3 regions of the Peptacetobacter sp. AB845 genome follow, and region 3 is predicted to be linked to each of the others. Evidence: a T-box and tRNA genes for the amino acid it is inferred to sense, from the RefSeq annotation. Region 3 holds a T-box; the other regions hold tRNA genes.
The links. The T-box of region 3 lies ahead of pheS (phenylalanine--tRNA ligase subunit alpha). A T-box ahead of a tRNA ligase gene usually reads a tRNA of that ligase, here a tRNA-Phe.
Positions count from the first base shown of each region.

Region 1 (3,234 bases), 620 kb from region 3:
TTCCGAACACAGAAGTTAAGCTCTCTATCGCTGATGGTACTTGGGGCGAAGGCCCCTGGGAGAGTAGGACGTAGCCACGTTAAATGGCCCGTTGGTCAAGCGGTTAAGACACCACCCTTTCACGGTGGTAACAGGAGTTCGATTCTCCTACGGGTCACCAGCTAAATATGCGGGTGTAGCTCAATGGTAGAGTTCTGGCCTTCCAAGCCAGCTGTGAGGGTTCGATCCCCTTCACCCGCTCCAAAATGGGGTTATAGCTCAGCTGGGAGAGCATCTGCCTTACAAGCAGGGGGTCACAGGTTCGAGCCCTGTTAACCCCACCAAATAAAGTGGCTCGGTAGTTCAGTTGGTTAGAATGCCAGCCTGTCACGCTGGAGGTCGTGGGTTCGAACCCCATCCGAGTCGCCACTTTATAAAAAAATAAATACTAAAAATGTGGGAATATGGCTCAGTTGGTAGAGCAAATGACTGTTAATCATTGGGTCACAGGTTCGAGTCCTGTTATTCCCGCCAATATGCTGGTGTGGCTCAATTGGTAGAGCAGCTGACTTGTAATCAGCAGGTTGTAGGTTCGAGTCCTATCACCAGCTCCAAATATTTGATATGGGTGCATAGCTCAGCTGGATAGAGCAACGCCCTTCTAAGGCGTGTGTCGAAGGTTCGAATCCTTCTGCGCTCATTTTTTATGGTCTATTAGCTCAGTCGGTAGAGCACTTGACTTTTAATCAAGGTGTCCCGCGTTCGAATCGCGGATAGATCATTTTTTAATATGGAGAGGTGTCCGAGTGGTTTAAGGAGCTGGTCTTGAAAACCAGTGATGCTTAACGGCACCGTGGGTTCGAATCCCACCCTCTCCGCCATATTAGGAGAAGTACTCAAGAGGCTATAAGAGGAGCCCCTGCTAAGGGTTTAGGCTGGGTAACACCGGTGCGAGGGTTCGAATCCCTCCTTCTCCGCCATTTATATTTAAATCGAGGTGTAGCGCAGTTTGGTAGCGCACGTGGTTTGGGACCATGGGGCCGGGGGTTCGAGTCCCTTCACCTCGACCAATTTTATGGACCATTAGCTCAGTTGGTTAGAGCGCCCGGCTCATAACCGGTAGGTCTGGGGTTCGAGTCCCTGATGGTCCATCTTTTTTTATCTAAAAAAAACATAGGGGTATAGCTCAGTTGGTAGAGCGTCGGTCTCCAAAACCGTGCGCCGGGGGTTCGAGTCCCTCTACCCCTGCCATATAGAACCAAAAATCGAGGTGTAGCGCAGTTTGGTAGCGCACGTGGTTTGGGACCATGGGGCCGGGGGTTCGAGTCCCTTCACCTCGACCATTTATGGGCCTATAGCTCAGGTGGTTAGAGCGCACGCCTGATAAGCGTGAGGTCGCTGGTTCGAGTCCAGCTAGGCCCACTTATTATGATTATGCCCAGATAGCTCAGTCGGTAGAGCAGGGGACTGAAAATCCCCGTGTCGGTGGTTCGATTCCGCCTCTGGGCACCATAGAACATGGCGGTATAGCTTAGTTGGCTAGAGCGTTCGGTTCATACCCGAAAGGTCACAGGTTCGACTCCTGTTACCGCTACTGAGCTATATTATTAGTGATTATGAACTTTGAAAACTGAATAGCAGATATATTTAGTTCGAATGAATAATTCGAACGCCATACAAACCATGCCAGATATTTTGAGATAACATCTGAGCGGATTTAACAAACTAATTTTATTTTGAGCAACGGAATTTTGAGCATTAGCGAAAAATTCGTTGGCGATATAAAATTTCGAAGAAATTTTATTTTGAGAGTTTGATCCTGGCTCAGGATGAACGCTGGCGGCGTGCCTAACACATGCAAGTCGAGCGATTCTCTTCGGAGAAGAGCGGCGGACGGGTGAGTAACGCGTGGGCAACCTGCCCTGTACACACGGATAACATACCGAAAGGTATGCTAATACGGGATAATATATAAGGGTCGCATGACTTTTATATCAAAGATTTTTCGGTACAGGATGGACCCGCGTCTGATTAGCTTGTTGGCGGGGTAATGGCCCACCAAGGCGACGATCAGTAGCCGACCTGAGAGGGTGATCGGCCACATTGGAACTGAGACACGGTCCAAACTCCTACGGGAGGCAGCAGTGGGGAATATTGCACAATGGGCGCAAGCCTGATGCAGCAACGCCGCGTGAGCGATGAAGGCCTTCGGGTCGTAAAGCTCTGTCCTCAAGGAAGATAATGACGGTACTTGAGGAGGAAGCCCCGGCTAACTACGTGCCAGCAGCCGCGGTAATACGTAGGGGGCTAGCGTTATCCGGATTTACTGGGCGTAAAGGGTGCGTAGGCGGTCTTTCAAGTCAGGAGTTAAAGGCTACGGCTCAACCGTAGTAAGCTCCTGATACTGTCTGACTTGAGTGCAGGAGAGGAAAGCGGAATTCCCAGTGTAGCGGTGAAATGCGTAGATATTGGGAGGAACACCAGTAGCGAAGGCGGCTTTCTGGACTGTAACTGACGCTGAGGCACGAAAGCGTGGGGAGCAAACAGGATTAGATACCCTGGTAGTCCACGCTGTAAACGATGAGTACTAGGTGTCGGAGGTTACCCCCTTCGGTGCCGCAGCTAACGCATTAAGTACTCCGCCTGGGGAGTACGCACGCAAGTGTGAAACTCAAAGGAATTGACGGGGACCCGCACAAGTAGCGGAGCATGTGGTTTAATTCGAAGCAACGCGAAGAACCTTACCTAGGCTTGACATCCTTCTGACCGAGGACTAATCTCCTCTTTCCCTCTGGGGACAGAAGTGACAGGTGGTGCATGGTTGTCGTCAGCTCGTGTCGTGAGATGTTGGGTTAAGTCCCGCAACGAGCGCAACCCTTGTCTTTAGTTGCCATCATTTAGTTGGGCACTCTAGAGAGACTGCCAGGGATAACCTGGAGGAAGGTGGGGATGACGTCAAATCATCATGCCCCTTATGCCTAGGGCTACACACGTGCTACAATGGATGGTACAGAGGGCAGCCAAGCCGTGAGGTGGAGCAAATCCCTTAAAGCCATTCTCAGTTCGGATTGTAGGCTGAAACTCGCCTACATGAAGCTGGAGTTACTAGTAATCGCAGATCAGAATGCTGCGGTGAATGCGTTCCCGGGTCTTGTACACACCGCCCGTCACACCATGGGAGTTGGAGACACCCGAAGCCGACTATCTAACCTTTTGGGAGAAGTCGTCGAAGGTGGAATCAATAACTGGGGTGAA
Region 1 is NZ_CP180001.1:566,342-569,575, forward strand. It holds rRNA gene rrf (5S ribosomal RNA) at 1-80, shown strand, start outside; tRNA gene ACK2WO_RS02880 (tRNA-Glu) at 86-160, shown strand; tRNA gene ACK2WO_RS02885 (tRNA-Gly) at 170-243, shown strand; tRNA gene ACK2WO_RS02890 (tRNA-Val) at 248-323, shown strand; tRNA gene ACK2WO_RS02895 (tRNA-Asp) at 332-408, shown strand; tRNA gene ACK2WO_RS02900 (tRNA-Asn) at 438-513, shown strand; tRNA gene ACK2WO_RS02905 (tRNA-Thr) at 518-593, shown strand; tRNA gene ACK2WO_RS02910 (tRNA-Arg) at 606-679, shown strand; tRNA gene ACK2WO_RS02915 (tRNA-Lys) at 688-760, shown strand; tRNA gene ACK2WO_RS02920 (tRNA-Ser) at 772-860, shown strand; tRNA gene ACK2WO_RS02925 (tRNA-Ser) at 866-959, shown strand; tRNA gene ACK2WO_RS02930 (tRNA-Pro) at 973-1,049, shown strand; tRNA gene ACK2WO_RS02935 (tRNA-Ile) at 1,057-1,130, shown strand; tRNA gene ACK2WO_RS02940 (tRNA-Trp) at 1,155-1,230, shown strand; tRNA gene ACK2WO_RS02945 (tRNA-Pro) at 1,246-1,322, shown strand; tRNA gene ACK2WO_RS02950 (tRNA-Ile) at 1,328-1,401, shown strand; tRNA gene ACK2WO_RS02955 (tRNA-Phe) at 1,416-1,491, shown strand; tRNA gene ACK2WO_RS02960 (tRNA-Met) at 1,500-1,573, shown strand; rRNA gene ACK2WO_RS02965 (16S ribosomal RNA) at 1,781-3,234, shown strand, end outside.
Region 1: it has a tRNA-Phe gene. The T-box ahead of pheS (phenylalanine--tRNA ligase subunit alpha) is inferred to sense a tRNA for this amino acid. The anticodon was not compared.

Region 2 (3,234 bases), 480 kb from region 3:
GGGTGGAGCAGTTGGCAGCTCGTCGGGCTCATAACCCGAAGGTCGTAGGTTCAAGTCCTACCTCCGCAACCAAAATAAAATATGGCCCGTTGGTCAAGCGGTTAAGACACCACCCTTTCACGGTGGTAACAGGAGTTCGATTCTCCTACGGGTCACCAACTAAATATGCGGGTGTAGCTCAATGGTAGAGTTCTGGCCTTCCAAGCCAGCTGTGAGGGTTCGATCCCCTTCACCCGCTCCAAAATGGGGTTATAGCTCAGCTGGGAGAGCATCTGCCTTACAAGCAGGGGGTCACAGGTTCGAGCCCTGTTAACCCCACCAAATAAAGTGGCTCGGTAGTTCAGTTGGTTAGAATGCCAGCCTGTCACGCTGGAGGTCGTGGGTTCGAACCCCATCCGAGTCGCCACTTTATAAAAAAATAAATACTAAAAATGTGGGAATATGGCTCAGTTGGTAGAGCAAATGACTGTTAATCATTGGGTCACAGGTTCGAGTCCTGTTATTCCCGCCAATGTGCTGGTGTGGCTCAATTGGTAGAGCAGCTGACTTGTAATCAGCAGGTTGTAGGTTCGAGTCCTATCACCAGCTCCAAATATGGAGGATTTCCCGAGTGGCCAAAGGGGGCAGACTGTAAATCTGTTAGCATCGCTTTCGGTGGTTCGAATCCACCATCCTCCACCAAAATAAAATATACGCGGATGTGGCGGAATTGGCAGACGCACTAGACTTAGGATCTAGCGCCTACGGCGTGGGGGTTCGACTCCCTTCATCCGCACCATGTAAAGTGCATATCAAAAAATATAATATAATGTGCGGGAATAGTTCAGCGGTAGAGCGCGACCTTGCCAAGGTCGAAGTCGCGAGTTCGAATCTCGTTTCCCGCTCCAAAAGCATTGTTGATGTGGGTGCATAGCTCAGCTGGATAGAGCAACGCCCTTCTAAGGCGTGTGTCGAAGGTTCGAATCCTTCTGCGCTCACCATGTTGGGGATTCGCCAAGTCGGTAAGGCATAGCACTTTGACTGCTACATTCGTAGGTTCGAGTCCTGCATCCCCAGCCAATATAATGTTATAAATAAATTAAAAAATGATGATTAATCTGGTTCATTAGCTCAGTTGGTAGAGCACCTGACTCTTAATCAGGGAGTCCTGGGTTCGAGTCCCAGATGAATCACTTTTGTAAATATGGAGAGGTGTCCGAGTGGTTTAAGGAGCTGGTCTTGAAAACCAGTGATGCTTAACGGCACCGTGGGTTCGAATCCCACCCTCTCCGCCAAATGCCCAGATAGCTCAGTCGGTAGAGCAGGGGACTGAAAATCCCCGTGTCGGTGGTTCGATTCCGCCTCTGGGCACCATATAGTGTGGCGGTATAGCTTAGTTGGCTAGAGCGTTCGGTTCATACCCGAAAGGTCACAGGTTCGACTCCTGTTACCGCTACCAAGATAATGAGGACCATTAGCTCAGTTGGTTAGAGCGCCCGGCTCATAACCGGTAGGTCTGGGGTTCGAGTCCCTGATGGTCCACCAAGTAAATATTTTTCGAGGTGTAGCGCAGTTTGGTAGCGCACGTGGTTTGGGACCATGGGGCCGGGGGTTCGAGTCCCTTCACCTCGACCATTTGTGGTGGATGTAGCCCAGTTGGTTAGAGCGCCAGATTGTGGCTCTGGAGGCCGTGAGTTCGAATCTCATCATCCACCCCAAAAAATATATGGTCTATTAGCTCAGTCGGTAGAGCACTTGACTTTTAATCAAGGTGTCCCGCGTTCGAATCGCGGATAGATCACTTTTCGGCGACATAGCCAAGCGGTAAGGCAATGGACTGCAACTCCTTGATCTCCAGTTCGAATCTGGATGTCGCCTCCAACTAAATATGATTTAAGCCGAAGTGGCGGAACTGGCAGACGCACAGGACTTAAAATCCTGCGGGACTTATCCTCCCGTACCGGTTCGATTCCGGTCTTCGGCACTCATACAATATCGCGGGGTGGAGCAGTTGGCAGCTCGTCGGGCTCATAACCCGAAGGTCGTAGGTTCAAGTCCTACCTCCGCAACCAAAATAAAATATGGCCCGTTGGTCAAGCGGTTAAGACACCACCCTTTCACGGTGGTAACAGGAGTTCGATTCTCCTACGGGTCACCAACTAAATATGCGGGTGTAGCTCAATGGTAGAGTTCTGGCCTTCCAAGCCAGCTGTGAGGGTTCGATCCCCTTCACCCGCTCCAAAATGGGGTTATAGCTCAGCTGGGAGAGCATCTGCCTTACAAGCAGGGGGTCACAGGTTCGAGCCCTGTTAACCCCACCAAATAAAGTGGCTCGGTAGTTCAGTTGGTTAGAATGCCAGCCTGTCACGCTGGAGGTCGTGGGTTCGAACCCCATCCGAGTCGCCACTTTATAAAAAAATAAATACTAAAAATGTGGGAATATGGCTCAGTTGGTAGAGCAAATGACTGTTAATCATTGGGTCACAGGTTCGAGTCCTGTTATTCCCGCCAATGTGCTGGTGTGGCTCAATTGGTAGAGCAGCTGACTTGTAATCAGCAGGTTGTAGGTTCGAGTCCTATCACCAGCTCCAAATATGGAGGATTTCCCGAGTGGCCAAAGGGGGCAGACTGTAAATCTGTTAGCATCGCTTTCGGTGGTTCGAATCCACCATCCTCCACCAAAATAAAATATACGCGGATGTGGCGGAATTGGCAGACGCACTAGACTTAGGATCTAGCGCCTACGGCGTGGGGGTTCGACTCCCTTCATCCGCACCATATTTTATTAATTCAGTTTTGTGGGTGCATAGCTCAGCTGGATAGAGCAACGCCCTTCTAAGGCGTGTGTCGAAGGTTCGAATCCTTCTGCGCTCACCAAAACACATAACTTAATATTTACCAATGTTGGGGATTCGCCAAGCGGTAAGGCACATGACTCTGACTCATGCATGCATAGGTTCGAATCCTATATCCCCAGCCATTTTTATTTTTTGTGGTCTATTAGCTCAGTCGGTAGAGCACTTGACTTTTAATCAAGGTGTCCCGCGTTCGAATCGCGGATAGATCACCATTTTTTTATACATGGAGAGGTGTCCGAGTGGTTTAAGGAGCTGGTCTTGAAAACCAGTGATGCTTAACGGCACCGTGGGTTCGAATCCCACCCTCTCCGCCAAGCATATGCGGATGTGGCGGAATTGGCAGACGCACTAGACTTAGGATCTAGCGCCTACGGCGTGGGGGTTCGACTCCCTTCAT
Region 2 is NZ_CP180001.1:426,525-429,758, reverse strand. It holds tRNA gene ACK2WO_RS02180 (tRNA-Met) at 1-72, shown strand, start outside; tRNA gene ACK2WO_RS02175 (tRNA-Glu) at 84-158, shown strand; tRNA gene ACK2WO_RS02170 (tRNA-Gly) at 168-241, shown strand; tRNA gene ACK2WO_RS02165 (tRNA-Val) at 246-321, shown strand; tRNA gene ACK2WO_RS02160 (tRNA-Asp) at 330-406, shown strand; tRNA gene ACK2WO_RS02155 (tRNA-Asn) at 436-511, shown strand; tRNA gene ACK2WO_RS02150 (tRNA-Thr) at 516-591, shown strand; tRNA gene ACK2WO_RS02145 (tRNA-Tyr) at 597-681, shown strand; tRNA gene ACK2WO_RS02140 (tRNA-Leu) at 695-778, shown strand; tRNA gene ACK2WO_RS02135 (tRNA-Gly) at 813-887, shown strand; tRNA gene ACK2WO_RS02130 (tRNA-Arg) at 904-980, shown strand; tRNA gene ACK2WO_RS02125 (tRNA-Gln) at 984-1,059, shown strand; tRNA gene ACK2WO_RS02120 (tRNA-Lys) at 1,100-1,172, shown strand; tRNA gene ACK2WO_RS02115 (tRNA-Ser) at 1,186-1,274, shown strand; tRNA gene ACK2WO_RS02110 (tRNA-Phe) at 1,278-1,353, shown strand; tRNA gene ACK2WO_RS02105 (tRNA-Met) at 1,362-1,438, shown strand; tRNA gene ACK2WO_RS02100 (tRNA-Ile) at 1,448-1,524, shown strand; tRNA gene ACK2WO_RS02095 (tRNA-Pro) at 1,538-1,614, shown strand; tRNA gene ACK2WO_RS02090 (tRNA-His) at 1,621-1,697, shown strand; tRNA gene ACK2WO_RS02085 (tRNA-Lys) at 1,708-1,780, shown strand; tRNA gene ACK2WO_RS02080 (tRNA-Cys) at 1,787-1,860, shown strand; tRNA gene ACK2WO_RS02075 (tRNA-Leu) at 1,877-1,963, shown strand; tRNA gene ACK2WO_RS02070 (tRNA-Met) at 1,976-2,051, shown strand; tRNA gene ACK2WO_RS02065 (tRNA-Glu) at 2,063-2,137, shown strand; tRNA gene ACK2WO_RS02060 (tRNA-Gly) at 2,147-2,220, shown strand; tRNA gene ACK2WO_RS02055 (tRNA-Val) at 2,225-2,300, shown strand; tRNA gene ACK2WO_RS02050 (tRNA-Asp) at 2,309-2,385, shown strand; tRNA gene ACK2WO_RS02045 (tRNA-Asn) at 2,415-2,490, shown strand; tRNA gene ACK2WO_RS02040 (tRNA-Thr) at 2,495-2,570, shown strand; tRNA gene ACK2WO_RS02035 (tRNA-Tyr) at 2,576-2,660, shown strand; tRNA gene ACK2WO_RS02030 (tRNA-Leu) at 2,674-2,757, shown strand; tRNA gene ACK2WO_RS02025 (tRNA-Arg) at 2,780-2,856, shown strand; tRNA gene ACK2WO_RS02020 (tRNA-Gln) at 2,885-2,959, shown strand; tRNA gene ACK2WO_RS02015 (tRNA-Lys) at 2,974-3,049, shown strand; tRNA gene ACK2WO_RS02010 (tRNA-Ser) at 3,063-3,151, shown strand; tRNA gene ACK2WO_RS02005 (tRNA-Leu) at 3,159-3,234, shown strand, end outside.
Region 2: it has a tRNA-Phe gene. The T-box ahead of pheS (phenylalanine--tRNA ligase subunit alpha) is inferred to sense a tRNA for this amino acid. The anticodon was not compared.

Region 3 (3,234 bases):
GTAACTCCTTCTCCAGAAGAAAAACTTGAGGGTGGAAATATACTTGTAATAATAGGTAAAAACTCAAGCATTAGAGATATAATAAATCAAAATATTGAAACTGTGGGGAGAAGATAATTTATGGTAGAAATAACTAGTAAGGACAATGAAAAAATAAAAAATACCAAACTTCTTCTAAAATCAAAAAACAGAAATAAAGAGAGCAAATTTATAATAGAAGGATATAGAATATTAACGTTAGCTTTTGAGCAAAAGGATATTATAGATTATGTCTTTATAAATGAGGATTTTGAAAATAAAGAAGAACACAGAGAATTTTTAAAAAAATTAGAAGATGCAAATATAAAAGTATATAAGACAACTAATAAGAATTTTAAAGATATGGTAGATACTGAAAACACTCAGGGTATACTAGCAGTTGTTTCTTATCAGAAAAAGACTCTTGAAAAGAATCTAACTGATGATGATAAATACGTTATAGTATTAGATAGAATTCAGGACCCTGGTAATATGGGAACAATAATAAGAACAGCAGATGCAGCAGGTGCAGATGCGATAATAACTTTAAAAGGATGTGTCGATATATACAACCCAAAGGTAATAAGATCTACAATGGGTTCTATATTTAGCATGAATATAATTCCTGCTGAAAGAGATGAGATGTTATCTACATTAAAATCTAAAGGTATAAAGATTGTATCAAGTTGGCTTGATACAGAAAACTGGTACGATACTGTAGATTATGGGGATAAAGTTGCACTTGTAATAGGAAATGAGGCTAATGGAATTGATGATGTTATAGCCGAAAATTCTGATTTACTTGTAAAGATACCTATATATGGAAGTGCAGAATCTTTAAATGCGGCGATAAGTTCAGCAATTCTAATGTATGAAATCAAAAAATCACTTGTCTAAAAGACAAACAATATGTTATAATCATAGGGAATTGTAAAAACAATTACAAAAATTAAAAATAATTGACATTGATAGAGAAAAGTACTGTGAACCATTTCAGTAAAGAGATAGATTGTCGTTGGCTGTGAGCAATCTTCTGAAATATCATGGGAAGTTCACTCTGGAGTTTCCATACTGAAGTCGATTTGATGTGTAAGTTTGGACGTATAGGATGCGTTAAATCTTTTGAGGTGGTCTAATATAATTTATTAGACTACTAGGGTGGTACCGCGGAATTATAGTCTTTCGTCCCTAGCTGGGATTGAAAGACTTTTTTTATGAAAAAAATAAGAAAATAAATTTTCGCAAAGAAAAATAAGAAAAACTATTTATGAAAGGGTGATTTTAAAGATGCAGGAAAAACTTCTTGAATTACAGAAAAATGCATTAGCTGAAATAGCACAGGCTGACAGTATAGAAAAAGCTGAAAGTCTTAGAGTTAAATACCTTGGTAAAAAGGGAGAACTTACAATAATATTAAAAGGAATGGGAAAATTATCTGCTGAAGAAAGACCAGTTGTTGGTAAAGTAGGTAATGAAGTTAGAACAGCAATAGAAGAAGGAATAAACAACGCTAAAACTGAGCTTAAAAAAGCAGAACAGGCTAAAAAATTAGCAGAAGAAGTAATAGATGTTACAATGCCTTCAAAAGAATTTAAAGTAGGTAAAAAACATCCTATAACTAAAATAATAGATGAAGTAACTGATATATTCATAGGAATGGGATTCTCAATAGCAGAAGGTCCAGAAGTTGAAACAGTTAGAAATAACTTCGATGCATTAAATGCTCCAAAAGACCATCCATCAAGAGATATGTCAGATACATTCTACATAAATGATGATTTATTATTAAGAACACAGACTTCTCCAGTTCAGATAAGAACTATGGAAAAAGAAGATTTACCAATAAAAATAATAGCTCCTGGAAGATGCTTCAGATCAGACTCTCCAGATGCTACACATTCTCCAATGTTCCATCAGATAGAGCTTCTAGTTGTTGGAAAAGACATAACTATGACAGAATTCAAAGGAACTTTAAACACATTCGTTCAGAAATTATTCGGAAGTGAAACAAATACAAAATTCAGACCTCACAACTTCCCATTCACTGAACCAAGTGCGGAAATAGACGTAACTTGCTTCAAATGTGGTGGTAAAGGTTGCCCAGTTTGTAAAGGAGAAGGTTGGATAGAAATATTAGGTGCAGGTATGGTACATCCTAATGTACTTAGAAACTGTGGAATAGATCCAGAAGTTTACAGTGGATTCGCAGCAGGTATGGGTGTTGAAAGACTTGCAATGCTTAAATACGGTATAGACGACATAAGATTATTATTCGAAAATGATGTTAGATTCTTAGATCAGTTCTAATTTGATGAAATAGGGAGGAAAAATTAAATGTTAGTATCAGTAAAATGGTTAAGAGATTACGTAGATATAGATATGGACGTAAAAGAATTTGCCGATATGATGACAATGACAGGGACTAAAATGGAAACTGTTGAATACTTCGGTGAAGATATAGAAAATGTTGTAGTTGGGAAAATATTAGAAATAAACCCACATCCAAATGCAGATAAATTAATAGTAACAAAAGTTGATGCTGGAGAAAAAGTTCTTCAGATAGTAACAGGAGCAAAAAATGTAAAAGTTGGAGACTATATACCTCTAGCAATACATGGAGCTAAACTTCCTGGTGGAATAAAAATAAAAACAGGAAAATTAAGAGGCGAAGTATCAGAAGGTATGATGTGTTCTGCAGCTGAACTTGGAATAGATGAAAAATACGTTGAAGAATACAAAAAGAACGGAATATTCCTTCTTGATTATGAAGATAGTTATGAAACAGGTAAAGATGTTAAAGAAGTTCTTAGCATAAATGATGCTGTTATAGACTTCGAATTAACATCAAATAGACCAGACTGCAGATGTGTAATAGGTATAGCTAGAGAAGCAGCTGTAACAGTTGGTAAAAAAGTTAAATACCCAGAAGTATCTGTTAAAGAAGAAGCTGATGAAGCAATAGATTTCGATGTGCAGATAGAAAACCCAGAATTATGTAGAAGATATGCAGCTAGAATAGTTAAAGATGTTAAAATAGCTCCATCTCCATACTGGATGCAGAGAAGATTAATAGAAGCTGGTGTAAGACCTATAAACAACATAGTAGATATAACTAACTATGTAATGTTAGAAATGGGACAGCCAATGCATGCATTCGATTTAAGTGATATAGGAACTGGAAAAATAGTTGTTAGAAATGCTGAAGAAGGAGAAAAA
Region 3 is NZ_CP180001.1:2,492,410-2,495,643, reverse strand. It holds gene ACK2WO_RS11705 (potassium channel family protein) at 1-117, shown strand, start outside; gene ACK2WO_RS11700 (TrmH family RNA methyltransferase) at 121-915, shown strand; T-box leader at 975-1,211, shown strand; gene pheS (phenylalanine--tRNA ligase subunit alpha) at 1,306-2,325, shown strand; gene pheT (phenylalanine--tRNA ligase subunit beta) at 2,353-3,234, shown strand, end outside.